DNA from 4 places in the Alteromonas sp. S167 genome. Region 1 is predicted to be linked to each of the others. Evidence: predicted binding sites of a transcription regulator. Region 1 holds the regulator's gene; each other region holds the start of a gene.

The links. The regulator sigma-54, encoded in region 1, starts transcription at its own class of promoters, with help from an activator protein. The targets are predictions, from matches to a motif close to GTTGGCACGNNNNTNGNNT.
Region 2: the regulator sigma-54 is predicted to act here: its motif matches at 3,581-3,599, upstream of glnA (glutamate--ammonia ligase).
Region 3: the regulator sigma-54 is predicted to act here: its motif matches at 2,306-2,324, upstream of fliE (flagellar hook-basal body complex protein FliE).
Region 4: the regulator sigma-54 is predicted to act here: its motif matches at 2,734-2,752, upstream of V7R35_RS08505 (hemerythrin domain-containing protein).

The regions. Positions count from the first base shown of each region.
Region 1 is NZ_JAZETR010000008.1:217,491-224,838, forward strand. It holds gene mgtE (magnesium transporter) at 1-577, opposite strand, end outside; gene V7R35_RS13755 (HPr family phosphocarrier protein) at 820-1,110, opposite strand; gene rapZ (RNase adapter RapZ) at 1,110-1,955, opposite strand; gene ptsN (PTS IIA-like nitrogen regulatory protein PtsN) at 2,026-2,469, opposite strand; gene hpf (ribosome hibernation promoting factor) at 2,483-2,770, opposite strand; gene V7R35_RS13775 (RNA polymerase factor sigma-54) at 2,800-4,293, opposite strand; gene lptB (LPS export ABC transporter ATP-binding protein) at 4,369-5,094, opposite strand; gene lptA (lipopolysaccharide transport periplasmic protein LptA) at 5,097-5,651, opposite strand; gene lptC (LPS export ABC transporter periplasmic protein LptC) at 5,620-6,198, opposite strand; gene kdsC (3-deoxy-manno-octulosonate-8-phosphatase KdsC) at 6,195-6,743, opposite strand; gene V7R35_RS13800 (KpsF/GutQ family sugar-phosphate isomerase) at 6,744-7,348, opposite strand, start outside.
Region 2 is NZ_JAZETR010000002.1:557,186-564,533, reverse strand. It holds gene glnG (nitrogen regulation protein NR(I)) at 1-191, opposite strand, end outside; gene glnL (nitrogen regulation protein NR(II)) at 181-1,266, opposite strand; gene V7R35_RS05710 (DUF4124 domain-containing protein) at 1,397-2,002, opposite strand; gene glnA (glutamate--ammonia ligase) at 2,105-3,514, opposite strand; gene typA (translational GTPase TypA) at 3,985-5,817, shown strand; gene V7R35_RS05695 (response regulator) at 6,090-6,467, shown strand; gene V7R35_RS05690 (MalY/PatB family protein) at 6,594-7,348, shown strand, end outside.
Region 3 is NZ_JAZETR010000001.1:310,193-317,540, forward strand. It holds gene V7R35_RS01260 (sensor histidine kinase) at 1-818, shown strand, start outside; gene V7R35_RS01265 (sigma-54-dependent transcriptional regulator) at 832-2,169, shown strand; gene fliE (flagellar hook-basal body complex protein FliE) at 2,404-2,733, shown strand; gene fliF (flagellar basal-body MS-ring/collar protein FliF) at 2,746-4,440, shown strand; gene fliG (flagellar motor switch protein FliG) at 4,453-5,493, shown strand; gene fliH (flagellar assembly protein FliH) at 5,553-6,335, shown strand; gene fliI (flagellar protein export ATPase FliI) at 6,328-7,348, shown strand, end outside.
Region 4 is NZ_JAZETR010000004.1:191,397-198,744, reverse strand. It holds gene V7R35_RS08515 (EAL domain-containing protein) at 1-1,774, shown strand, start outside; gene V7R35_RS08510 (YqaE/Pmp3 family membrane protein) at 1,984-2,142, shown strand; gene V7R35_RS08505 (hemerythrin domain-containing protein) at 2,241-2,696, opposite strand; gene gdhA (NADP-specific glutamate dehydrogenase) at 2,865-4,211, opposite strand; gene V7R35_RS08495 (diacylglycerol kinase family protein) at 4,216-5,847, opposite strand; gene V7R35_RS08490 (DUF2878 domain-containing protein) at 6,029-6,574, shown strand; gene V7R35_RS08485 (SDR family NAD(P)-dependent oxidoreductase) at 6,567-7,283, shown strand.

The DNA.
Region 1 (7,348 bases):
GGGTCACAGGTACAATACCTACCAAGTTATCGGTGCGATTTACCACATAAAAGGTATCGGTATTTTCTGGCAACTCACCTTTAAGGCGAATGTAGCGAAGTACAACATCTATAGTAACGTCTGGACGCAGCGTTATGGTGTCGGTATTCATAATGAAACCGGCGGTTTCTTCACCATATGAAAGGGCTTGTTCCGCGCGTAGGCGGTCTTGCGCATCCATTGAATCAAGAATGTCGGCAAGTACTGGCTCTGGTAGGCTGCTTAAGGTTTCTGCCAGGTCATCGGTATCCATCTCTTCAAGAGCGTCAACCACGTTGGCAGGCAGCATCTTGGTAATAATACCGTTTCTTACATCGTCAGAAAGCTCTTCTAAGATATCGCCATGAAAATCGCCGTCTATCAATTCCCATAGCTCATCACGGGTGCGGCTAGGGCTAGACTCAAGAATGTGAGCTACATCTGAAGGGGGAAGTTCAAGCAAAAGCTTACGTACAGAAACAAACTGACCATTGTTCAGTGCGCCATTTAGTGCACGAAGTTGGGTTTGTACGTATTTAGAGACGAGAGCTTCTGCCATAAATAGCGAGTCCTACCAAGCTAAACAGGTTTAAGAGTAACGCTAGAACCCAATATGCAATGCTGCATTGAGATTAGGTATTATGATAAGAATATCGTACTTGCTGTTGTGCTGTCATAATTAAAACACCGATTACGTATTTATTATGACCGAATGACGAATATTTCGCCAATACAGGGGGTTAACCACGAGAGTTAAAAAGTAAATGCTAAATAGTACTAACGCTATTTAGCCAAATGCACTTACTCTTCTTCGTTAAACTTTCCTGCAATAAGTTGCTCAATAGCCGCCATGGCTGCTGGTGCATCATCACCATCTACCACCACAGTTACCTGCTCACCTTGATGGCTTTCAAGCATCATTAGCCCTAAAACACTGTTAGCATCGGCTTCTTTGTCTTCTTTTTTCAGTACAATTTTAGCGTCGAACTGATTGGCCAACTGCACAAGCTGGGTAGCTGCGCGTGCATGCAATCCAAGCTTGTTGACAATGGTCATTGTTTTTTCGATAGAACCTACTTTTCCATTACTCATTACTGGTTCAACTCCCTATGACGTATTTGTACATCTGGGTGAATTTCACTGAAGGTCTTCGACAGGCTTTGTGCAATATAAACCGAGCGATGCTGGCCGCCAGTGCATCCAATAGCTACTGTTACATAGCTTCGGTTGTTTCGCTCTAAATGAGGTAACCATGTGGTGATAAGGTTTTGTATTTGCCAGATAAACTTAGTAACAACTGGCTGAGAGCCTAAGAACACTTCTACCGGTGCATCTAAGCCAGTTAGGTGTTTTAAATCTGGTTCCCAGTGTGGGTTAGGTAAGAACCGCGCATCGAATACATAGTCAGCGTCTTTGGGGATGCCGTGCTTGAAACCAAATGATTCAAACACCAATACCAACCTTGAACTCTTCTTACCCAAAATACGCTCGCGAATTAATTCGGCAAGCTGGTGAATAGTAAGTTTGTCGGTATCTAAATACAGGTCTGCACGTTCAACGATGGGGGCAAGTAGTGCCGACTCGGCTTGAATGGCCTCTGAAAGCGATTTGTTAAGTTTAGCAAGCGGGTGCAACCGACGTGTCTCGCTGAAACGCTTTACCAAAACGTCATCACTGGCATCGATATACACAATAGTCATCGACCACGAGCTAGGTAGATAGTCGAGTATTTCTACCAATTCATTGGGGTTTTTAGGTAGGTTTCGAACGTCAATGCTTACTGCCACTTGGTCATATTCATCAACCACAGTGTGGGTTAGGGTAGGCAGTAAGTTCACGGGAATATTGTCTACGCAATAGTACCCTAAATCCTCTAACGCTCGCAGTGCGACCGATTTCCCTGAGCCTGAACGACCACTGATAATAATCAGCTTCACCTTGCCTCTCCCTTTATTAAAATCTTAAGCACGCACTGCTTATTGCAGTGAGATCATATCTCTTACGACGTTAGCCCAGCGCTTTTATTATATCGTCGCTGGTGGTTGCGCGTCTTATTGCTTTTACGGTGTCTTTATTGTTCAGCTTGCCAGCTACGGTGGCTAGCGTTTGTAGGTGCCCTTCGGTTTGTTCTTCTGGTACCAAAAGTGCAAAAAAGATATCTACCGGCTTTTCATCAATAGCATCAAAATCGATTGCTGGTGTACTGGTTACCACAATTGCAATAACTCTATCAAGACCAGCTAAGCGTCCATGGGGAAGGGCGATACCGTTTCCAATGCCGGTGCTCCCCATACGCTCTCGCGACATTAGGCTGTTTAATACAGTAGCGCCGTCTATATTCTCATTATTTTTAGCCGCAATGTCGGCAATGATTTCTAGAATACGCTTTTTACTATTACATTGAACCGCACACTCGGTGCGGTCCAAACTTACGATGGCTTGTATATCCATACTTAATTAACTACTAATGTTTTTTGAGTTTTTCCTTATGCTTGATTACCTGCCGGTCGAGCTTATCAACCATGCTGTCAATCGCCGCATACATGTCGGTATTTTCTGAGGATGCGAATACTTCAGCGCCACTTAAGTGAACTGTCGCTTCGGCTTTTTGATTTAATTTTTCAACGTTCAGGATGACATGCACATTAGAAATGTGATCAAAGTGACGTTCAAGTTTGCTGAACTTCGTATCGACATAATTACGCAAAGAGTCGGTGATTTCGACATGATGACCAGTAAGGTTGATTTGCATATTTCGTCTTCCTTATATTATGTAGCCCGTTAAATAAGGCTTTTGCGTTGGTTCGACGGCGGGATCGATAACGATTCCCGGTATTTTGCTATTGTTCGCCGGGCAACTTTAATGCCTTGTTCGGCCAACAATGAAGCAATCTTGCTATCACTTAGCGGCTTGCTAGGTTTTTCAGCTGCCACTAACTTCTTGATCAATGCACGTATCGCTGTAGATGAACACTCACCACCCGACTCGGTTGCTACGTGGCTCGAGAAGAAATACTTCAATTCGAATATACCGCGAGGCGTATGCATATACTTTTGCGTGGTGACGCGTGAAATAGTGGATTCGTGCATATCTACCATTTCTGCGACATCATTGAGAACCATTGGTTTCATCATTTCTGGGCCATGCTCAAAAAAGCCCATCTGTTGCTGCACAATACAATTAGCAACCTTCATTAAGGTGTCGTTACGCGACTCTAGGCTTTTGATAAACCATTTGGCTTCTTGCATGTGTGAGCGAATAAACTGCGAGTCGCTACTGTTTTTTGCACGACGACTCATTGCAGCATATTGTTGATTAACGCTAAGTTTTGGCAGGCTATCAGGGTTTAGCTCTACCACCCAGCGCCCGTTCTTTTTGGTAACCGATACGTCTGGAATAACGTATTCGGGTTCTTTAGTAACTAAAGCACTACCAGGGCGAGGATTCAAGGTTTGCAGCAAGCGCATTGCTTCGCGAAGCTGATCTTCTTTCAAACGGCTTTTACGCATGAGCGTACGGTAGTCTTTACTGCTAAGAAGGTCTGAATATTCTTCAATAAGCTGCTTGGCTTCAGCAAGCCACGGTGTGTCCTCAGAGAACTGACGTAGCTGCACCATAAGGCACTCTTGTGGAGAACGTGAGCCAGAACCAATGGGGTCGAACATTTGAATACGTTTTAACACGCACTCTACTTCATCCATTTCAATTAGCTCATCGCTGTCTTCGTCTAACACTTCCTCAGCGTTGACCGCTTCTAGAATATCTTCAAGTGACACGGTTAGATAACCCGACTCATCAATAGAGTCGATGATTGCCATGGCAATGGCTCTGTCGGTATCAGAGAAAGGGGTTAAACGCATCTGCCACAGCAAGTGTTCTTGAATGTCTTCGGTAGTTTCGCCCTGAAAAATTTGTTCGTCATCACTGGCTGGGCCAGGCGCGGGCGCAGAAGAGGCCGAGTAGTATTCATCCCACGTGCTGTCTATGGGAAGTTCGTCTGGTAAATCGTTCTTTTCAAGCGCATCTCCGGCTTCTAACGTATCGCTTGAAGCCGTAGGTTGAACATCGCCACTGTCGTCGTTGTCGATGTTGTTCTTTTCACCTTGAGGTTCGTCGTTGCCTTCTTCAACTTCTAAAAGCGGATTAGAGTCCAGCGCTTCTTGAATTTCCTGTTGAAGGTCAAGCGTAGAAAGCTGCAGCAGTTTGATAGCCTGCTGAAGCTGAGGTGTCATGGTAAGTTGTTGGCTAAATTTTAGCTGTAAAGATGGTTTCATCTACGTCTTATTTAAATACTTTAAATTGAATACACCAAGAGCGAAACTGAAAAAATGACAATCCGGTTACTTTAACTATAGCCTGAATTGTTCGCCTAGGTATACATCCCTAACTTTTTGATTACTTAAAACCTGTTCTGCGGTTCCCTGCGCAATTAATTCGCCATGACTCACAATGTACGCTTTCTCACAAACATCCAATGTTTCTCGTACGTTATGATCGGTGATAAGAATGCCTATGCCTCTATCACGAAGATGTTGAATGATCTTCTTTATATCATTAACTGATATAGGATCAACACCAGCAAATGGTTCGTCTAGCAAAATAAACTGTGGTTTCGCCGCCAGCGCTCGCGCTATTTCAACACGACGTCTTTCACCGCCCGACAAACTCATCCCCGCACTATTACGTATATGGTTAATATTAAATTCATCAAGTAGTGCGTCGGCTTCTTCTTCTTGTTGTTGTGAATTTAAATCTTTACGCGTTTGTAAAATAGCCATGATATTTTCATGCACAGTAAGCTTTCTAAAAATAGACGCTTCCTGCGGGAGGTAGCCAATTCCGCGGCGTGCACGTTCATGCATAGGTTGGTGAGTAAGCTCATTGTCGTCTATTTCAATTTTGCCTTTGTCTAGCGGAACAAGGCCGACAATCATATAAAATGTAGTGGTCTTACCAGCGCCATTCGGACCCAATAGCCCAACAATTTGCCCTGTTGATACCGATAAGCTAACGTCGCGCACGACTTGTCTGGCTTTATAGGCTTTTGCAAGGTTCTTTGCACTTAACGTCGCCATAACTATTCGTTACCTTCGTTGTCTTTTTTGTCGTCTTGAGACTTTGCTTTTCGAATGGTTTCAGGTGTAAATACGGTGGTTACTCTGCCATCACCATCGGTATCGTCACCGCCAGTTGCAAGCAGTTGCTCTGTAATCATGTCGAAAGTAATGTTATCGCCTTGCACCATGCTGGTATCTTGCTTAAGTTCGGCTTTACCCGTTAGCGCAATAGTGCGGTTGACTACCTCATAACGAATTTCATTCGCCTTTGCCGAAACCGGCGTACCGTCTTCAAGCTGCTGAGAGTAGCTTGCAGGGTTTCCTCTCGCGACGAAAACTTCTCTTCCTTCGCCGTCAGTGGCGATAACTTCTACTTCGTCAGCATTAATAACTAACGAGCCCTGAGAGATTCGAACATCATCCTTAAATAATGATGTTTTGTTTTTCCCATCGACAAACTGCGACTTTGAGTCCACTTTAATGGGCTTGTTAAAGTCGGCTTCGCTTGCAACAACACCGCTGCTTGCCAAGGCTAAAAGTAGGCTAGTTGCTAGGGGAATAAGTGGTTTGTACATGATCGATAAGCTCGTATTCTTGGGTGCGTAAGTTCGCGTTAAACCCATTGCTTTGAATAACATACTGTGACCCTAGTATTTCAACTGTTTGGTCTGATGTCATCTGCTTGTTGTCTAAATTTATTTGTATGTATTGCGTTGTGATGGTTTTTACAAAGTCATCACCGGTTTGATTTTCAATAACGACATTGTTTTCTAATTGAATAAGTTCGTTATTGTACAGGGTTCCTTCTACTGCCGAGACCACCCAAGGCGACGAATTGCTCTCGGTATATAGGGTGTACTGAGGCTGCTGAAATAGTACGAAACCAAGTTGGTCATAGTGCTCCATCGACGTAGCGAACACCTTATGGTTTAGCTGACCTTCTTGATTGTATAGGGTAGTAGTTAAGTTTTTAGCCTTGTAGGCAGGTTTTAGCGCGTCTGACTGTTGGCTGCCAGTAACTTCAGGTTCCTCTTCCATCCATGTCGGTAAGTACATCAACATGGCCAATATGAATAGCGCAGAAATACTTACGCCTAAACGGTTAAAGCCAAACAGGCTCATACGCTGGCCCCGAATATACCGTCAGTAACGCCTTTAGCCTGTAAAATGGTGTCAGAAATTTCTCTTACAGCACCAAAACCGCCTGGCAGGGTGGTTATCCAGTTTGCTTGTTTAGTTACAAAGGGGTGTGCATCAGCAACGGCAATCTTTATTGCTGCGTGAGTAAACATGCCGGTATCTGGCATATCATCACCTACCGTCGCTACCTCATCAGCGCTTAGTCCTAATGATTTCATTAACGATGCTAGCGCATCAGACTTATTCTCTTCGCCTTGAATAATATGCGCCACATTCAACGCCTTCATTCTGTTTCCAACAATGGAAGAACGTCGGCCGGTGATAACGGCAACTGTTACACCGTGGCTAACCAATGCTTTTACACCGTAACCATCGCGAGTGTGAAACGCCTTAAACTCTTCACCGTCGTTGCCTAGATAGATGCGGCCGTCTGAAAATACGCCGTCCACGTCACAAACCAACAGCTTAATGTTTGCTAAACGTTCAAAAAAGTCGTTATCCAATTCTGTGTATAACGTGGCTACCACTTATAAAACTCCTGCTTTAAGCAACATGTGCATGTTAAATGCACCAATGGGTTTTCTATTCTCATCGACAACCATAAGCGCGCTTATTTTATGCGCTTCCATTAAGTTTAACGCCTCAACAGCTAACTGGTCGGCACGCGTGGTTTTTCCGCCTTTTGTCATTACATCGTTTACCACAGCATCGTGAAGGTCAACGCGCGCATCCAAAATACGGCGAAGGTCGCCATCGGTGAATACGCCTAGTAACGTGCCGTCGTCTGCAACAATGCCCGTCATGCCTAAGCCTTTTTTCGATATTTCAAGCAACGCATCAGCCACTTTGTCGTTAGCACTGCTAAGTGGAATATCACTCCCGCTAAGCATAATGTCGCTAACTTTCAGAAGCAGCTTTTTACCGAGGCTACCGCCTGGGTGTGAAAGGGCGAAATCATCAGACGTAAAACCCTTGTGATCGAGCAGAGCAACGGCCAGTGCGTCACCCATTACCAGTGTTGCAGTGGTACTAGAGGTTGGTGCTAATCCCAAGGAGCACGCTTCTTTTTCTACGCTAATGTCTAATACTACGTCGGCGTGCTGGCCCAATGAGCTTTGCTCACTGTTTGTCA
Region 2 (7,348 bases), on a different contig from region 1:
ATACCATCCATCTGAGGCATTCGAATGTCAGATATAATGACTTCCGGTGCCTGACCACTTTGCAGCTGTAGTAGCAAGTCTTCTGGGTTCTCAAAGCTAAGACAACTAATATTTGCTGCTTGCAAGGCCTTTTGCAGCACCCAACGAATTGAACTATCGTCGTCGACGATCCATACAGATTCATTCGTCATCGTCTGTCTCCTTACGATTTATTGGTATGTAAATTACGAATTCGGTGTGTCCTGGGTAGCTATCTACATCAATTTTACCGCCGTGATGATTAATCAGGGTTTGTGATATTGATAGCCCTAAACCAGAGCCGTTTTGCTTGCTGGTTACCATGGGATAGAACAAGGTGTCTTTGATTTCAGCAGGAATCCCCGGGCCGTTATCAACAATTTTAATTTTTGCTACCAAGGGGTGTCGTTTGGTTTGAATAGTCATTTGGCGCTCAATACGCGTCACTAGCCGAATTTCTGGATATGGCGTATTGCTCTCATGCAATGCTTGCACACTGTTACGCACAATATTAAGCACTGCTTGCTGAATCATGTCTGGGTCAAGCATGAGAGGCGGAATACTGGGGTCGTAGTCGCGCACAATGGTAATGGGGTTTTCAGAATCTACGCGCATAAGACTGCGTACTTTCTCTAGCGCTTGATGTACATTACTCCACTCAAAACGCGGTAGAGAGTTCGGACCTAACAGCCTATCAACTAAACTTCGTAAACGGTCTGACTGCTCGATGATCATGCGGGTGAACTCTTTATGTTCGTCGCTTAGTTCTTTTTCAAGAAGCTGTGCCGCCCCGCGAATGCCGCCAAGCGGGTTCTTAATTTCATGGGCTAAACCGCGAACTAACTCTCTTGCAGCATAGTGCTGTGCGTTTTGTAAATTCTCACGAGAAATACGCTTTTGTTGGTCAATTTTCTTTACTTCAAACAGAAGCCGTGGCGCGCCATCAATTTGAATATTGGTAACGGTTAAATCGGCAGATACATAGCGATTATCTCTAAAGGCTAATTTAATTTCGTTTTCTGTGAAATCTTCACCTTTGCGGATAGCGGCTTTCAAACGCGTTGTTTCAATAGTGCCAGGTAAGAAGAATTCAGGTAGAGGATGTCCGACAAGCTGTTTGCGCCCCGTTTCAAACAGCGCTTCACCAGCATGATTGGCGTAAACAATCACCAGCTTGCTGTCTACCATTACCAGCGCGGTATTAAGGCTATTGATAAGTTGTAATGTGTCTAACTCGGTGGATTGCATCCGAGTTTATCTCCTTTGCACCAATATTGTGCATTGTAGCGTGCAATCCTTCGAATCGCGACAAAACAGCCTATTTATTTAATGTGACTGAACTGCCATGGTGCGCCTTCGGCGCTGGTGTTGCACGCTATTAGTTATTAATTAACGCCGATGCCTGATGAAGGTAAAGGGTTTGAGTAGGAGACGATGCAAGAGTCTTGCCCGTATTGTCGGTAAGTTCAATTTTGAACGTGTGTGCACCACGATGTATACCTTCAAGCTTAAACAAGCCTGATGAATTGCTTTTGTATGGTGCACCGTCAAACACTAATCTAAAAAGCGGAGCTTTAGGCGTGCCAGTTTGTTTTGCGGATATCGTTACTTCGCCTAAGTTGTTACGAACTGTCGCTTCTGGCTGAGGGCTAACAATGGAAACGCGATATTGTGGTTTTGCTTTGTTAGGTGCTGGTGGCGGCAGCACAGGCGCTTTTGCTGCATTCACTACGTTTAACGTTTTGTCATCGAATGCCATAGGCTGTGCTTGTGATGCGGGCTTATCGGTATAGGTTACGGTGCCGTCGCTATTCACTATTTTGTATATAGCTTTGTTGCCCGCTGTGTTTTGGGCTTTGCTTTCAGTGGCTTTGGTTCCACTATTTTCGTTTTGCGTAGTCTGCGTAGTTTGCGCTAAGGATACATTGCAACACAGAACACCTAGTGAAAGTAACAGCGAAAGTAGTTGTTTTTTATTTAGCACCAGATTTACCTCTATCATGCCCATTACAACATAGTAGATAATCGCTAGGCATAAAAAAAGCCCGCTAGGCGGGCTTTCGTATGTTTCTTAATACCGCGTAAATTAAACGCTGTAGTACATGTCGAACTCAACTGGGTGAGTAGTCATGTTAAGAGTAGTCACTTCTTCAGACTTAAGGTTGATATATGCATCAATCATGTCGTCAGTCATAACGCCACCCGCTTTAAGGAAGTCACGGTCGTTATCAAGTGCTTCAAGCGCCATTTCTAGCGAGCTTGCAACCGTTGGAATTTCCGCCGCTTCTTCAGCAGGTAGGTCGTACAAGTCTTTATCCATTGCGTCGCCAGGGTGGATCTTGTTCTTAATTCCGTCAAGACCAGCCATAAGCATTGCAGTAAATGCTAGGTATGGGTTAGCTGTTGGGTCAGGGAAACGAACTTCGATACGGCGCGCTTTATCACTAGTAACGTGAGGGATACGGATTGAAGCAGAACGGTTACGTGCAGAGTAAGCAAGCATAACTGGTGCTTCGAAGCCTGGTACAAGACGCTTGTAAGAGTTTGTTGAAGCGTTAGCAAATGCGTTAATTGCGCGCGCGTGCTTAATGATACCACCAATGTAGTAAAGCGCTTCTTCAGAAAGACCAGCATACTTGTCGCCAGCAAAGATGTTAACGCCATCTTTAGAAATTGATTGGTGACAGTGCATACCAGAACCGTTGTCGCCTACAAGTGGCTTAGGCATAAACGTAGCTGTTTGGCCGTATGCGTGTGCAACGTTGTGAACAACATACTTGTAAATTTGGATTTCGTCAGCTTTGTTAACCAGCGTGTTGAATTGACATGCAATTTCGTTCTGGCCAGCAGTAGCAACTTCGTGGTGGTGCGCTTCAATTACAAGGCCCATCTCTTCCATAACAAGACACATAGCAGCACGAATATCGTGTGCAGAATCTACTGGAGGTACTGGGAAGTAGCCGCCTTTCACACCTGGACGGTGCGCCATGTTGCCGCCTTCAAACTCTTCGCCTGAATTCCACTTCGCTTCTGATGAGTCGATTTTGTAGAAAGAACCAGCCATGTCAGTATGGAAACGAACGTCGTCAAAAAGGAAGAACTCTGGCTCAGGACCGAAGAAACATGTGTCGCCGATACCTGTAGACTTAAGGTATTCTTCTGCGCGACGTGCAACAGAACGTGGGTCACGCTCGTAACCTTCCATCGTTGAAGGCTCTACGATGTCACAGCGAATGTTTACTTGAGTTTCCTCTGCAAACGGGTCTACTACAGCGCTTGCTGCATCTGGAAGAAGTACCATGTCAGACTCGTTAATGCCCTTCCAACCAGCAATTGAAGAGCCGTCAAACATTTTTCCTTCTTCGAAGAAATCTTCGTCAACTTGGCTAGCAGGAATTGATACGTGTTGCTCTTTACCTTTTGTATCGGTAAAACGTAAATCTACAAACTTCGCTTCACTTTCTTTAATCAGCTCTAATGCCTTTTCTACTGACATCGTGTCCTCCAGGTTTAATGTAAAAATGCGGAATGATCAGCTTCACCCCAACAGTGAAAAAAGTGAAAGCGATTATCATGCCATCTATATGCATACCGTTTTCTGCGGCATAGGGCAGGGCAAATCACTCTCTAGTAAAGTGTTGCGCACCATTTTGGTGCGCAAGTGCGCCAAAATGGTTCAATAGTTGCGAATTGTTGATCATTAGCCTAGATGACTTTTTGTACACTTACCACCCAAATCGGTTTTTGGCTTGTAATTAATTTGGGCAATCATCGTGATAAGAGAGGGTCTAGAATAATAGCGATAACTTTATTTCGTTTGGGATCAAAAAAAGATGCGCAAATGCCGTGTTTTTTCTGTACAATCCGCGCAAATTTTTCTATCTGCATTTTTTTGCAACAAATCTCGTGCACACTTATTTCATTGTGAAAGGGGTAGGCACCGATTTACACAGGCTCTATATAAGCATGAATACCACTGATATTAGTAAATTGCGTAACATCGCAATTATCGCTCACGTTGACCACGGTAAAACAACCCTGGTAGACAAACTGTTACAACAGTCTGGCACCCTTGAATCTCGAGGCGAGCAAGAAGACCGTGTAATGGACTCGAACGACATCGAGAAAGAACGTGGCATTACCATCCTTGCGAAAAACACGGCAATTAACTGGAATGACTACCGCATTAACATCGTAGATACTCCAGGACACGCCGACTTCGGTGGTGAAGTAGAGCGTGTTATGTCAATGGCCGACTCTGTACTTCTACTTGTAGACGCTCAAGAAGGTCCAATGCCGCAAACGCGTTTCGTAACGCAAAAAGCATTCGCACAGGGTCTTAAGCCAATTGTTGTTATCAACAAAATTGACAAGCCAGGCGCACGTCCTGATTGGGTTATGGATCAAGTGTTCGACCTTTTCGACAACCTAGGTGCAACTGATGAGCAACTAGACTTCCAAGTTGTTTACGCTTCAGCGCTTAACGGCTGGGCATCGCACGATGCAGATGAAAAGGCAGAGGATATGACTGCACTTTTCGAAACTATCGTTGAGCAGGTTTCTGCACCTGACGCCGATGTAGATGGCGCATTCCAAATGCAAATCTCACAGCTTGATTACAACTCGTATGTAGGTGTAATTGGTGTTGGTCGTGTTAAACGCGGTTCAGTTAAGCCTAACCAGCAAGTTACTGTTGTAACTGCTGACGGTCAAAAGCGTAACGGTAAAGTTGGCCTAGTATATGGCTACCTTGGTCTTGCACGTCACGAAGTTGAATCTGCACACGCTGGTGACATCATTGCAATCACAGGTCTTGGCGAGCTTAAGATTTCTGACACTATTTGTGATGTTAACACTGTTGAAGCGCTTCCTCCGCTAACGGTTGACGAGCCAACAGTTACGATGACTTTCCAAGTAAACACGTCTCCGTTTGCTGGTAAAGAAGGTAAGTACGTAACGTCGCGTAACATTCTTGAGCGCTTGAACGATGAGCTTGTTCACAACGTTGCGCTACGTGTAGAAGAAACACAAGATCCGGACAAGTTCCGCGTATCTGGCCGTGGTGAACTTCACCTTGGTATTCTTATTGAAAACATGCGTCGTGAAGGTTACGAACTTGCTGTATCTCGTCCAGAAGTAATTCTGAAAGAGGTAGACGGTGAAACACAAGAACCTTACGAAACGCTAACTATCGACTGTGAAGAGCAACACCAAGGCTCAATCATGGAACAGTTAGGTCTTCGTAAAGCTGAAATGACCGACATGTCTCCAGACGGTAAAGGTCGTGTACGTATCGACTTCGTAATTCCAAGCCGTGGTCTAATTGGTTTCCAAACAGACTTTATGACAATGACGTCGGGCTCTGGTCTTCTTTATCATACGTTCGATCACTATGGCCCTTACAAAGGCGGTATTATTGGTAAGCGTAAGAATGGTGTACTAATTGCGAACGCAAACGGTAAAGCACTAACTAACGCCCTGTTTAACTTGCAAGAGCGTGGTCGCCTATTTATCGGTCACGGTGTTGAAGTTTACGAAGGTATGGTTATTGGTATTCACAGCCGTGACAACGACCTAACGGTAAACGCGCTTAAAGGTAAGCAGCTTACTAACGTTCGTGCATCGGGGACTGATGAAGCACAAACACTTGTTCCACCAATCAAGATGTCTCTTGAGCAAGCGCTTGAGTTTATCGACGATGACGAACTAGTAGAAGTAACACCTGAGTCTATTCGTATTCGTAAGAAGCTTCTTACTGAAAACGAGCGTAAGCGTGCATCTCGCGCACCTAAGTCGTAAACGACTTAAACGCAAAAACGTTGAAAAATGCCAACCTCGTGTTGGCATTTTTTTTGTTTTATCGGCAGATTATTTGTAAGCAACTGACAGTAAAATGAAATAATACCTTTTGATAACTTATCCGAAAGGTGAGTGGAGAAATTACTTGCTACCTTCTATGCTTAGAAATAGTAAAGGTGTGTGATCTTGCACTTAGCGCCAGGTTGTTTAATGCAGTGTGTTGAGTTTCATATTTCTAATTTATAAAGAAGTTTGTAGTGAGGAAGTAAGCCGTGTTCTCAGTTGCTGTTGTTGAAGATGACCCTATTACGTTAGACCTTATTACCGATGCATTAGAGACCAAGCTTAACGCTACGGTATACCCTTTCAGTCGCAGTAAGTTTGCTCGTGACTTCCTCCTTCAACAAACGTCTAATTCTATTAGCTTAGTGATAAGCGATCAGGTAATGCCTGAATTTGACGGTCTTAGTTTACTTAAAACCATTCAAGCGAAAGGGTTGGTTATTCCCTTTCTGCTGATCACTGCCGACCCGCATAAAGACCTTGTTGTTGAGGCTAAAAAGCTCAAGGTTTCAGGGTTTCTGGCGAAACCACTTGATATGAAAGACCTCATCAACAAGTCACAAAAAGTAATGAAGGCACTGGCCTAGAAAGAACTAGCATTCCTAATTAAGTTGATTTCGATATAGTAAAACTGCATTTGCGCCTAGTTTCTTGAAAACGAAACTTCTACACTGGTATCTGAATTTTTATAGAAATGAGATACGGGACTTCACGTGAGCGCGCTATTCGATAATACCCCAGACAGAAAAGACACCTTTTCATTCAAATGGAAAAAATACCAAGGCAAAGACATTATTCCGGCCTGGGTTGCTGATACTGAATTTCGTTGTGCACAGCCTATTCTTGATGCGTTATCCTCACAGATTGAGCACGGTAATATGGGCTACATACTGCCAGCACATCACGAAGGCGCAATAAACGCTGTAGTTCGCTGGCTTAAAGATAAACACCATTGGCATATTGAACCCGAATGGTTGGTATGGACACCGGGTGTGGTGCCTGCCTTTAACGTTGCTTGCAAAGCATATTGTGAAGCGGGTGATAAAGTACTTGTACAAACGCCAAACTATCCTCCACTGTTAGCTGCCCCCAAGTTAAATGGCCTTGAGCGTGTTGATATTGGTACCGTTATTCAACCTGCTACCGACGACACACCAGAACGCTACACGCTAGATTTTGAAGCATTAGAGCGTGAGGCGGCCGACCCTAAGTGTAAGTTGTTTATAGTATGTAACCCGATGAACCCTGTTGGTTCGGTGTTAACACAAGACGAGCTAGACCGTATTGCGGACATCTGCAATAAAAACAACGTAAAGCTTTGCTCTGATGAAATTCACTGCGACCTAATATTAGAGCCAGGTAAAAAACATATTCCCGCAGGACGAGAAGCAGACCTAGCTGAAAACAGCATTACCTTAATGGCTGCCAGTAAAACCTTTAATATTGCAGGTTTAGGCACTTCGTTTGC
Region 3 (7,348 bases), on a different contig from region 1:
AAGTATCCCTTGTTGATGGACGTCGAGTAAAGCTATCTATTACGCCTTTGGAAAAAGAGCCAGGACAACTCATTGTTATTACCGACCTCACCGAAACCCGAAGACTACAAGCACGCGTAAGTCATATGCAGCGGTTGTCGTCGTTGGGAAAAATGGTGGCTTCGCTTGCTCATCAGATACGTACGCCATTGTCGGCAGCTATGCTGTATGCTGCGAATTTAAAACGTAAGGGACTAGGGCAAGACTCGCAAACGCAGTTTGCTCATAAGCTTTCTGACCGATTAAAAGAGCTTGAGAGCCAGGTTAACGATATGTTGTTGTTTGCCAAGTCAGGTGAAGAGCAAGTCGTAAGTGAATTAAGTCTTCAAGACATTTTTGCCGCCATTGAAGGTAATGCCAACACCATGGCGTCGCAGCAAAATCAGTACGTTTCATTTAAAGGCTTCGAGAGTAATGTGTGTATAACGGGAAACCTAACTGCGCTGCAGGGAGGGCTACTAAATCTTATACACAATGCCATTCAAGTTTCACCCAAAGACAGTGATATTTGTGTTGAAGCAAAACATCATAACGAAAAGCTTATCATCTCAGTTATCGATAGTGGCACAGGTGTTCCAGACGCGTTAAAAGTCAAAATATTCGAACCTTTTTTCACTACTAAAACCCATGGAACAGGTTTGGGGCTTGCAGTAGTGAAGTCGGTTGTGGGTGCACACAATGGTAATTTAAGCGTGACAGATGCCGCTAATGGTGGTGCATGTTTTAGCGTAGCGTTACCGTGTAAGCCACAATCAAATTCATTCACGCAAGTGGCATAATTAGGAGTTCAAAATGGCAAAGACAACAATCTTGATAGTTGAAGATGATGCAGGTCTTCGTGAAGCGCTTTTTGATACTTTATTATTAGGTGACTACAACGTTATTGAAGCTGATTGCGCAGAGACCGCACTGATGAAGCTTGGCGCACACAAGGTTGACCTTGTAGTAAGTGACATCCAGATGGGCGAAATGAATGGGTTAACATTGCTTAAAAATATTAAAGCAAAATACCCAAACATGCCTGTCTTGTTAATGACAGCGTACGCCACCATTGACGATGCCGTGCAGGCAATGCGAGATGGTGCTACCGACTATTTGTCTAAGCCATTTGCACCAGAAGTGTTGTTGAATTTAGTAGGTCGCTATGCACCGGCTCAGAAGATAGAGTCACGCATGCCAATTGTTGCCGACCCCTCTAGTATTAAGCTTCTTGAGCTTTCTAGAAAAGTGGCGAAATCAGAAGCCACCGTAATGGTGTTAGGCCCGAGTGGCTCGGGTAAAGAAGTGTTGTCGCGTTACATTCACGATCAGTCTCAGCGAAGTGATGCGCCATTTGTTGCCATCAACTGTGCGGCTATTCCGGAGAATATGCTGGAAGCAACATTGTTTGGTTACGAGAAAGGTGCCTTTACCGGCGCTATTCAAGCATGCCCTGGGAAATTTGAACAAGCGCAAGACGGTACGTTACTGCTTGATGAAATTACGGAAATGGATTTAGCGCTTCAGGCCAAGTTGCTGCGTGTTCTTCAAGAACGCGAGGTTGAAAGGCTAGGTGGAAGAAAAACCGTGAAACTGAATGTTCGCGTTATAGCAACAAGTAACCGCGACCTCAAAAAGGCGGTTGAAGCCGGTGATTTCAGAGAAGATTTATACTATCGCTTAAATGTATTTCCAATTGAGTGGAAGCCTTTAGGTCAAAGACCTGGTGATATTGTTCCCCTTGCTGAGCATTTGATAGAGCGTCATGCCTCTACGCAAGGTTTGGGAGCCATTCGATTAAGTGCAGCCGCTCGAAATAAGCTTAGTCAGTATAGCTGGCCTGGTAACGTGCGGGAGCTAGAAAATGTCGTTCAACGCGCTCTTATTCTTTGTGAAAACGGCGAAATTGGCGCTGGCGATCTAATGATTGATGAAAGCATTACCTCACAAGTCGAGGTAATGTCAGAGCCTGTTGACGATAACAAGCTCGGCTCAGAGCTTAGATACCAAGAACATCAAATCATTCTTGATACCTTAGCGTCGTGTAAAGGTAAGCGTAAAGATGTAGCTGAAAAGTTGGGCATAAGCCCACGAACCCTTCGCTACAAACTAGCGAGAATGCGAGAAGATGGCATAGAAGTTCCCGCATAATCGATTTCATAGCCGACCGTCGCCCTTGCTGTATTCAGGGTGGCGGTTTTTTGGTGTCCCGCGTTTAACCCCTGTCATAATTTTGGCTTTGCTTACTTTCTCCTTCTTAAGTTGCTGAAATTATTGATTAATTAAAGTTGGCAAGCCCCTTGCTAATCTATATCCATTACTAAGATTCTTGCCCTGAATTCGGGCGCACGCAAAGTACTTTATACTAGTACGCTAGGAGTGGTTATGGACGTTAAAGCCAGCAGTTTGTACCAAGAAATGCAAAACATGATTGGACAAACTCGTCTTCAAGTTAACGAGCCTCAGCAGGTCGCAGAGATTAATTCGTCTGCAGACGACTTTGCATCCATGCTTAAAAATGCAGTAGACGGTGTGAACGGACTTCAACTTGAATCAAGAGATATGCAAAAACGTTTTGAAATGGGCGACCCAAATCTGAGTCTGGCTGAAGTGATGCTAGCGAAAGAAAAGTCGGGAATAGCTTTTGAAGCGACAGTTCAAGTGCGTAATAAAGTGCTTGAAGCATACAAAACAATTATGAATATGCCGGTGTAGGTGGAATAGGTTATGGCTGAAGCAACTGGTACAAATCTTACCGTCCCTGATCAGAATACGGCGACAGATAACGAAGCCGAAAACAAATCAGGCTTTATGGATGCACTAGGCAGTGCAGATATGATGCGCCAGATGGCACTGGTTGTGGTGCTGGTTATTTGTGTGGCTATCGCCATTTTTATACTTATTTGGTCGCAAGAGCCAGACTATCGTCCGCTGGCGAAAATGGAAACGCAAGAGCTTATCGAAACGTTGGACTACATGGATGCCAACCAGATTGAATATAAGCTTGAAGGCAACACGGTTTATGTAAGAAGCGACGAATTTCAAAAAATTCGTTTAGGTATGACGCGCCAAGGTCTCACTCAAACTACAAGCGCGGGTACCGACATTATCATGCAAGATATGGGTTTCGGCGTAAGTCAGCGCGTTGAAATGGAACGCCTTAAGCACGCTCGCGAACAACAGATTGCCGCCACAATAGAAGACATTGCGAGTATTCAAAAAGCGCGCGTGCTATTGGCAATGCCAAAAGAAAACGTGTTTGCAAGAAGAGAAAAGAAAGCGTCAGCCACTGTTGTACTTACTGCGAAACGCGGCGCCGTTATTGCAGGTGAAGAAGTTGACGCGGTGGTAGATATTGTGGCTTCAGCAGTGCAAAACATGGAGCCTTCAAAGGTAACCGTAACCGACAGTAACGGCCGTTTACTTAACTCTGGCTCGCAAGATTCTATGAGCGCACGCGCTAGAAAAGAATACGAAATTGAGCGCCAGCGCGAACAAGAGTACCTAGAAAAAATTGATGCCATTCTTATTCCTGTATTGGGCATTGGCAACTATACCGCACAAGCCGATGTTTCTATGGATTTTACTGCCATGGAACAAACACAGCGCAGCTACAACCCAGACCTTCCAGCAGTGCGTAGCGAAATGATAATGGAAGAAAACAGCGTTGGTGGCGGTGTAGGCGGTATTCCTGGTGCACTTTCAAATCAACCACCGCTAGATTCCAACATTCCTGAAGAAGCTAGTGCGGCCAACCAACAAACGCTGCCGGGTAGAACGGCTAAAGAGTCGACGCGTAATTATGAGCTAGATACCACAATTAGCCACACTAAAAAGCAAACAGGTACTATCCGTAGACTAAGCGTTTCGGTAGCCGTTGATTACGCGCAAATTGCGGGTGAAGACGGCGCCATGACGCCAACGCCTCGTAAGCAAGAAGAACTTCTGAATATTCGTAGACTACTTCAAGGCGGCATAGGTTTTGACGTAACACGTGGCGACTCGCTAGAAGTAGTAAGCGTGCCATTTACACGAATGGATGCGGGTGAAATTGAAGACTTACCACTTTGGGAGCAACCAGGTTTTCTACCAATTCTTAAGCTAGTTATTGGTGGATTGGTTATAATCGTACTTATTATCTTTGTTATACGTCCAATGCTTCGTCGTCTTATCAATCCTGACGAGTCAAACGACGCCGAAGACTTTGATGCTGATGAAGGCCTAGACCTAGGTGACGACACCATAAGCATGCTGACTTCAGACTTTGATGAAGGGCAGGTGGGCTTCGCGCCAGATGGATCACTTATGCTTCCAGATCTGCACAAAGATGAAGATGTATTAAAAGCAGTGCGCGCACTAGTTGCAAATGAGCCAGAACTATCAGCCCAAGTAGTGAAGGGCTGGTTGATGCAAGACGAGTAGTGAGAGGAAATCATGGCTGAAGAATTAGCAAATGTTGAAGAGCCGTCATACGACGTCAGTAAATTAGAAGGCGTTGAAAAGGCAGCTATTCTTCTGTTGAGTTTATCTGAAGAAGATGCGGCGCAAATTTTAAAACACTTAGAGCCAAAACAAGTACAGAAGCTGGGTACTGAAATGGCGAAAGTGGACGATATGACGCAGACCAAAATTACTGCGGTGCACAAGCATTTTATCGAAGAAATACAAAACTACAGCACCATCGGTTTCCAAAGTCAGGACTTCGTTAAACGTGCATTAACAGCAGCGCTAGGTGAAGACAAAGCGGCAAACCTTATCGATCAAATTCTGATGGGCAGCGGAGCAAAAGGTCTCGATTCACTGAAGTGGATGGACTCGAAGCAAGTTGCAAGCATTATTCGAAACGAGCACCCGCAGATACAAACCATTGTATTGTCGTATCTTGAGCCAGAACAAAGCGCCGAAATCTTGGCACAGTTCCCTGAGAAAGTGCGTTTAGACTTGTTAATGCGTATTGCTAACCTTGAAGAAGTTCAGCCGGCAGCACTACAAGAACTTAATGAAATTATGGAGAAACAGTTTGCGGGACAAGCCGGTACGCAGGCAGCGAAGATGGGCGGCTTGAAGTCGGCTGCGAACATCATGAATTACCTAGATACTGCCATTGAAGGTCAGCTAATGGACGCAATCCGAGAGCAAGACGAAGAAATGAGCCAGCAAATTCAAGACCTTATGTTTGTATTCGACAACCTTGTGGATGTTGATGACAAGGGTATTCAAGCCATACTACGTGAAGTTCAGCAAGACGCATTGCTTAAAGCCATTAAAGGTGCTGACGAAGAGCTTAAAGACAAAATTATGCGCAATATGTCTAAGCGTGCAGCAGAAATGCTTAACGACGACCTTGAAGCACTTGGGCCTGTGCGTATTAGTGAAGTGGAAACAGCGCAGAAAGAGATCCTGTCAGTTGCCCGTCGTCTATCTGACTCAGGCGAAATTATGCTTGGCGGTGGTGGCGGTGAAGAGTTCTTATAAGAGCCTTTACGCGGTAAGTAACACCAATATTATTTTTGATTAGCACAGACGGTAGCAGCATGACGGCAAAAAAGAGTTTCAGTGATAGCGAAGCAAATGAAGCTAAAAAGTGGGACCTACCGTTTGTAGATGACCCTTCTGCAGTCAAAGAAGATGAACCCACCAATGCGCTAAACCGTCGCTCAGACTGGAAATATGAGCCTCCTGAAGAGGAAGAGGAAATTCTTCCTCCTACGGCTGAAGAAATTGAGGCGATACGGCAAGCGGCTTACGATGAAGGTTATCAAGAAGGTAAAACTACCGGTTTTGAAGAAGGCAAAGCTGAAGGTCTTGAAACAGGGCATGTTGAAGGTAAAGAACAAGGCTATAAAGAAGGCGTTGAGCAAGGCCTAGAAGAGGGGCGACAGCAAGTTCAAACGCAGGCCGAAGTGTGGCAAATACTAGCAGATAAACTTCACGACCCACTCTCTCAAGCAAACGATGAAACCCGTGATCAACTGGTTAAGCTAGCGGTAACACTTGCCAAAGCGGTTATCAAAACCGAAGTAACCACCAACTCACAAGTGGTTCTGCAAGCATTAAGTGAGGGTCTGAAGGCGCTTCCAATAAATCAGGTAGAATTTCAAATTCATATGCACCCAGAAGATATCGACATCATTAAGTCTCATTTTGGTGAAGAAGAGGTTGCCAAAAAAGGGTGGAACTTGATTGAAGCTCCCGCTATGGAGCGTGGCGGGTGTGACATTACTACTGCGCAGAACGCCGTAGATGTGTCTGTTGAACGTCGTTGTCGCGATGTTATTGAAAAATTCTTACTAAACCAAGGGCTAAGCGATGAGTAGCCCCTGGCACAATCACTTCGAAACTATTACTAAGCAGGTTACGTCTCCGCCTGTTGTCGCGGCAGGCAAACTAGTTCGTGGTATTGGGTTAACACTTGAAGCCGTAGGTTGCCAACTTCCCGTTGGCAGCCAGTGCTTAGTGCAAACTATCGAAGGCGAAATTGAAGCTGAAGTGGTTGGCTTTGGTGATGATATTACTTATCTCATGCCGACAGAAGCGGTGCGCGGTATTGTACCTGGCAGTCGCGTAATGCCACTAAATCGTCAAAGTGGTTTGCCAGTGGGAATGGGGTTATTAGGCCGCGTTGTTGACGGCAACGGTCAACCTCTTGATGGGTTGGGTGAAATAGATGCTGAAGCACGCGCACCTACCACGCGCCCTCCTATGAACCCACTCATTAGAAAACCCATCAATGCGCCTATGGATGTGGGTGTAAGAGCTATTAACGCGCTGAATACCGTGGGTATTGGACAACGTATGGGGCTATTTGCCGGAAGTGGCGTGGGCAAAAGTGTATTACTGGGCATGATGACGCGCGGCTGTGAAGCTGATGTTGTTGTAGTTGGCCTTGTTGGAGAGCGTGGTCGAGAAGTAAAAGAATTTATTCACGAGATACTTACCGAAGAAGAGCGTAAGCGCGCCGTGGTAGTGGCAGCACCTGCAGATACGTCGCCATTGATGCGTCTAAAGGGGTGTGAAACAGCCGTTACCATAGCCGAGTATTTTCGCGACAAAGGCATGAAGGTACTGCTGCTTATCGACTCGCTAACACGCTATGCGATGGCACAGCGTGAAATTGCGCTAGCCGTTGGCGAGCCGCCAGCAACAAAAGGATATCCGCCATCTGTGTTTGCGCGTTTACCTGCGTTAGTAGAACGGGCTGGAAATGGAAGTGAAAGGCAAGGCTCTATTACTGCTTTTTATACAGTGCTCACCGAGGGCGATGACTTACAAGACCCTATAGCCGACGCGGCAAGAGCCATTCTAGATGGCCACGTAGTACTTTCTAGAT
Region 4 (7,348 bases), on a different contig from region 1:
ACTGCTGAACGAACTTAAAACGTTAATTGATGCTGATATCATTGTTTCTCAACCTAAAACCAACAACATCATAATTACAACGTTAGACGCAGCGGTCGCAAGTTACCTTCTCGATAAAGAGGAAGACCCTTCATGGTTAGACGTTACGTTTGGCGACGAGCTTACTTATTTTAAACGCAATGCAAATATCTCTTCTGATATTCATTTACCCGTAGATATTACCTTAGCAGTTGATACAACCGTATCCTTTGATGCATTTACCAGCATACAGATAACCATTCTTGCCTTTGCACTCATTGCAATGCTAATTGCACTGGGTTTGTCTATGCTACTGGCAAGAAACGTAAGTCAGCCTGTTTCTAATCTAGTCGCTGCGGTTAACAGAGTGGCGTCTGGAAAATATGGTGCAACGCTTGAAAAGCCGTCGAAGCTAAAAGAGATCACTGAATTAGCTAACGCTGTCGACAGCATGCAGGAAAGTATTAAAAGCCGTGAAAAGCACATACGCTATCAAGCTCAACATGATGTGCTAACGGGTTTATACAACCGCAACTATGTAGAAGACTATTTTTCTTCTCAAATGGCATTGAGCAATACCGTACAAGTAATAGCTATAACGGTGTTGGGTTTTAGGACTATAAACGACCTGTATGGTTACCAAAATGGTGACAATACCTTAAAAGCCCTTGCACAACGCTTAAAACGATGGCCTGGCACATCTGCGCGCCTCGCAGGCGGTGAAATTCTGTATATTTCTCATGAACCGCTTCAAGAAGACCAGCTAAATACACTTCGTCACATACTTGAACAACCCGTGGAAAGTAATTTAATAGCCATTCCGGTTAAAATTACAATGGCGGTAGTGAATTGTCCCATTGATGCGAGTAACTCCGAAGAACTGTTTAGAAAAATAAACATAGTTACAGATGAAGCCATACATACTGGCGCATGGTGTGTTAACTACAGAGCCGAGCTTGAGGATAGGTATAACAGGCGCCTTTCAATAACCACAGAATTGAAACGTGCATTGGCAAGTCAGCAAGACGAGCTCTCTATGGTTTACCAGCCAAAAGTAGACCTTACAACAATGAAAGTAAGCAGTATGGAAGCGCTTATTCGTTGGAATAACTCTGAGCTTGGATTCGTACCTCCTGACGAGTTTATTACTATTGCTGAGCAAGCAGGGTTAATTGAGCAAGTGACAACATGGGTTATGCAACAAACCATTACCGATCTTGCGTACTTTAGAAATAAAGGGTTCAACTTTACGGTTGCAATGAACTTGTCTACTCAAGATATTCAAAACAAAGTATTGCTGAGCAAGTTGGTTGCGCTTTTAACTGAAAAAGGGTTATCTCCTGAAGCGCTCGAATTAGAAATAACCGAGAGCGACTTGGTGGCAGACGCAAGTCTGGCTATTGAAAACTTAACCGAACTTACTGCACGCGGTTTCCATTTTGCCATCGATGATTTTGGAACAGGCTATTCATCGTTAGCGTATTTGAAAAACTTACCTGTCAAAACCATAAAAATTGATAAAAGTTTCATACTGTCTTTAGCGTCAGATGAAAACGACCAGCAAATTGTGCATACGGTGCTAAGCCTAGCCAGTATCTTTAATTTGAAAGTTGTTGCTGAAGGTGTAGAGGACGAAACATCTCTTGATATCCTCAAAGGGTGGGGTTGCGATGTGGCGCAAGGCTACTATATAAGTAGGCCGCTTAAAGTGGCTGACTTAGAAACATGGCTGCGTAATTCGCCTTTTGGTGAATAGTAAAAAGGCTAAACTCTTAGTAACGTGTTCTTAGCAGCGTGTAATAAAACGTGTAATAAGGCGTGAAGTACTCGTTTTGAAGCCTTAACTTTACTTAATAACGTTGGCACTGAATGTGCTTAGTTCTACACGGGTTAAATGAACGTGGTTTTAACAGCGTTGTTTAAATGTCTCTCGCCAATAAAAAATAACAAAATAAGGAAAAGATTATGGATATCATTCGCATATTACTATCAATTTTACTTCCGCCACTGGGTGTGTTTTTGCAAGTAGGGATTGGCGCACAGTTTTGGATAAACATTTTGCTAACCATATTAGGTTACTTTCCAGGCGTAATTCACGCAGTGTACATCATTGCTAAGCGTTAATAAGCACTGTAAATGCAGTAACTTTTGGCGTTTAATCGTAAAAAAAGCCAGCTTAACGCTGGCTTTTTTATGATTTGAAGAGAGGCTGCATTGGCACGCTATGCCGTTGCAGTAGCTGTTGACATTTCCTGTTCCATCTCATTTACGTAATCATCAGCCAATGTGGCTTTTTGCTTATCATTGAGCACGCGACCTGCCACTTGGAAAAACTCGTGTTCTTCGTCTGCCAAATGATGCTCAACCTTATCTTGTAAGTTTTTAAGATGACGTAGCCAAGCAGGAGAACTCATCTCAGTGTCATCTAGTTTTGCCAATAGCTCATCAATTTCATGGTGCTCAGCAATGCCGTGGCGCGTTAAATCTACCGTTGCATCTTTTTCTAGAAGGTGAGCATAAAAGTGTCGCTCTTCAGCCAGTGCATGACCTTCTAACTGCAGTTTTAACTCTTGATAGTATTCGCGACGAGCAGCAGTGTCGCCGCTTGTTTCAGCTAATATCTTTAACAGCAGACGTTGTTTCTCATGGTCTTTACGAAGTGCTTCGAAAATATTCATAATGCATTCCTCAGGTAATTTTAACTCTACCTTAGTAATGCGATATACGTTCCAACTTGCGAAAAACACTTACTGCTTGATTTTTATTACTATTTTAAAATTGCCACCAGGGTAGCAAATTCGACTTTAGAAAAACTTACATAACGATTGGAGAATATACATTGCTTTTTACACGCCTTGGGCAACGATAGCATCAGCCAAACGCCTGAAAGCCGCTATGTTAGCACCTTTCATATAATCAATGTAATTGTTAGCAGTATCTTTCCCTTCCTCTACACAGCGCTCATGAATACTAAGCATGATGTTTTGCAGTTGTTCGTCTAGTGTATCTGCGTTGCGTTGGCTAAACATGGCATTTTGTGACATTTCTAGGCCAGATAGTGCAACTCCACCTGCGTTTGACGCCTTGCCTGGAACATACACTAGTGCTTTGTCTTTAAACACGTCTTGAGCTTCATCGGTACACGGCATATTCGCACCTTCCAATACCATATTACAGCCGTTATTCACTAGCGTTAATGCATCGTCTTTATCTAGTTCATTCTGAGTTGCACAAGGTAATGCAATGTCGCAGGTTAAATGCCATGGCGTTTTGCCTTTTTTCCAGTCCCCAATGCCTTTATCAGCAAGATCGGTAAGAATGTTGTTGCTTTTTGCGTGCTCAGCAATAGCAAATTTTATGGCTGGCTCGTCAAACCCATCTTGCTTGTAAAGAGTGCCGCGACTGTTCGACAGGCTAATTACCTTCGCACCTTTTTGCGTTGCTTTAAGTGCAGCATGAAGCGCTACATTCCCTGCACCCGAGACAACAATGTTCTTCCCTTCAATGTCAGTGTTGTGCTGTTTACATACTGCGTCTAAGAAGTAGATAAGCCCGAAACCAGTGGCTTCCGTGCGCACATAACTACCGCCAAATTCAAGCCCTTTTCCTGTCAGTACACCCTCAAACTTGTTGTTAAGTCGTCGATACTCACCGTACAAGTAGCCTATCTCTCTTGCTCCCACGTTTATATCACCTGCCGGTACGTCCGTGTTTGCGCCAATATGGCGCTGTAATTCACGCATAAACGCTTGGCAGAAAAGCATTATATCTCTATCACTTCGGCCTTTAGGGTTGAAGTCTGCACCGCCTTTACCGCCACCCATGGGTAGCCCCGTAAGTGCATTTTTGAAACACTGCTCGAAGGCAAGAAACTTTAATACCGATAAATTAACCGTTGGGTGGAAACGCAAGCCGCCTTTATAGGGTCCCATTGCTGAGTTGTGTTGAACACGCCAACCCTGATTGACTTCAATGTCTCCGCTGCTATTCATCCATGACACTGTGAAGTAAATAACGCGCTCTGGAAAACACAGCCGCCTAACTATGTCATCACGTTTATAGCTTTCGTTTGCGTTATAGATGGGAATAATATCGTGTAGTACTTCTCTTACTGCTTGAAGATATTCGTTCTCACCCTCAAATTTCTGGGCGACAAAGTTATAAATTTCATCAAAATTGCTTTCGTATGGCATTGGATTAATTATCCTTCTCTTCAACGTTGGTTAGCACTATTAGGCTTCTAGGGTACGTTGTAATTTCGATTTTACCGTCTTTAAATATTTCCCCATCTACCGCATAAAGGGTAGGTGAATCGAACGCAAGCCTAATGCTTCGTGCTTGAGCATGCTTTATTGCATTTGAATGTTGTTTCGCGTCGTTGGGGCTTAATACAAGTTCAGCCAATGACAAGAACTGTCTATCTGATGACGTTTGTGGGTTAAGCCATGTTAAGTCAAGCTTTCCATCGGTCACATCTGGTGGCGCTGAACCTTGTGCCAGTGCAGTAGTTAACGGCGCTGCATTTGCCACTACAAGGCTAGGTGTAGTTATTGACTGCGCTTCATTTTCATCAAGCGTAATAGTGAATGACATGTCTTCATTATTAGAAATCGCTTGCAAAAGCCCTTTGATATAGGCGAACTGGCCGCCAATATTTTTTGCTTCTCTGTCGGCGGCAGAGATCATTTTCTCTTCAAAACCGACTGCAGCGACAAGGAGCATGACGTGGTCATTGCATTTTGCGGTATCGATAGCCAATGTGTTGCCGGCAATTATCACATCACACGCTGTGCTTATCGGCATGACTTTACTCATATAGCCATGTAGAACCTGGCTTAGCGCATTCGCAGTACCTAAAGGGATAATGCCCATTGTGATTTCGCTATCAATAAGTTCGCTTGCCACTTCTGTAAGGGTGCCATCACCGCCGCACGCCACTACAATGTCTGCACCATTGCGTTTGGCTTCACGAGTCAGTTCAGTCGCTGTTATGTCTGGTGTGGTTTCTTTAACTGACACACTAAACTTTTCATTCAGCCGAGATAATATGTCGTCTTTGTTCTGTTCCCATTTGCCACCGCCAGCTACGGGATTAACAATAAGAGCAAGGCGTCGTTTCAGGTTTAGAAGGCCACCGTCGCGTATTTTTTGAAGCGATGCCAACTGACGTTTATTTAATCGAGCAGTTTGTCGGATATCGTTAATCTGGCTTAAGGCTTCTTTTACGCTCAACGATGGATTCTTTGCTAACAAGTAAGCGGCAACAACAAGCACCGACCTGCCTCTACCTAATGCACAGTGCACTACAACATTTTTTTGTTCGTCAACCTGTTGTTGAATGAAGTTAATACCCTGCATCAATTGGTCTTGGGTAGGGCTGGTGTGGTCAAGAACAGGAATGTTGAGATAACGATAGTCTTCTTGGAACGCGGTCCAGTCTAAGCCATCGAATTCAGCAGTGACATCCAGTATTGCCCCAATCTTGTTTTCATTGAGCAGATCAACATGCTTGTTTGACATCCGGCATGCTAGAAACAGGTGAGGTTCAATTTGTTGAAGTGGTGGTACTTTATCAGTGCGTCTGGCATATTCATTGTAAAGCCATGAGCCAAACAAAAAGGGCACAAAGACCCAACGAATATAAATTGGGATAGAGCCGTCCTGACGCTTGCGAAAAAGGCTTGGAAAATTTAATAAGTAAGCACTACTTACAGCTATCAGCGAAAACGCAGTCCATCCAAACATCAGCTTTAAAAGAGTGTAGGGCGCAAAGTACGTTGCAAACAGTGCAGCTATTGCGCCCGCTACATAAAACTTCACCATCTTCATGTAGAAACATATCCTTTGTTTGCGAGAGTACTGTTCTTACTGCGAGAGAATGGTTTTCGTTTACTTTACAAGTGAACTATCGTGCAATTGGATCTATTACTTATTGTAAACTTACATAATGAACTTACCTTTGACGATGCGCGTAAAGGCTAGGTATTAAAGCTAAAATTTGGAAGCGCTTATGTGGTTAAAGGTTGGCAATTTTGTTTGGTTTCAAACAATTTGGTGGTTGATCATTCTTTTTCAAAACAATGCAATATTACCCGTCGTTGCCCTCATTGGCGTTTGGATAGTTTTATCTCCGCAAAGAGCTGCAGACATCAAACTCATGTCCATCATGTTAGTGATAGGAACTGTCGTGGATGGTTTACTCACCCATGGTGGGCTTTTCAATTTCACTGAACAAAATGTGCTAATTCCCTTTTGGCCGATTCCAATTTGGCTTTCTCTACTTTGGGTAGCTTTTTCGGGAACGGTTCATCACAGTATGGAAGCGTTTAAGGGCAGATACGCGTTGTGCGCTGTTGGAGGCGCAATATTTGCACCTTTAAGCTACATAGCGGGCGCACGATTTGACGCAGTAGAACTGGGTGCGTCTTACATAATGTCTTATGCAATTATCGCTGCTGTTTGGAGCGTGGTTTTTCCTCTGTGTTTTTATATCTCGTCCAAGTTATTGAAGACGCAGCTTACACCTAACATTCAAGGAGAAAGTACATATGACTAAAACTGTATTAGTTACTGGTGGAAACCGTGGCATAGGCTTTGAAGTAGTAAAGTCGATGGTTACAGCAGGATATAAAGTACTGATGGGGTGTCGTGATGAAGAAAGTGGGGAAAAAGCCAAAGCTGAAATTCCAGGCGCAGATTTACATGTAATTGAAATGCCGCTCGATAACGAGAATGCCATAACCGACGCCATTATTCAGGCGCAGGCTGTGTATGGAAATATCGATATTTTGATAAACAATGCGGGCGTTCTCGATGATACGCCTTGGGATGAAGTATCGTCAGAGGGGTTTTCGAAAAGCATGCAGGTAAATGTGAACGCGCCATTGACACTAATACAGAATACGCTGCCTAAAATGATTGAGCGAGGTTTTGGTCGAATTGTAAATGTGAGCTCTAGTTATGGAAGTTTCGATCAATCACTACAGGGGCCGTTAAGCTATGCCTTTTCGAAAGCCGCATTAAATGCACTTACGGTAAAAATGGCGGCAGTAGTTGATAAGGCAAGAGCTGACAAAGCCGACGATGACGAATTTGACGTTACGGTAAACAGTGTCACCCCTGGATGGGTTCATACACGAATGGGTGGTGCAGATGCACCCAGATCACCTGAAGAGGGTGCTGATAGCATTGTGTGGCTAGCAACGTCTGCAAAAGGTGGTCCGCACGGCGCGTTTATAAAAGATAGAGAAACGGTTGCGTGGTGATAGTTACCAATGATTGCTCGTAGCGTGAGTTGCGCGTAGCAAAAACTGCGCGCTTCAAGTGTGCA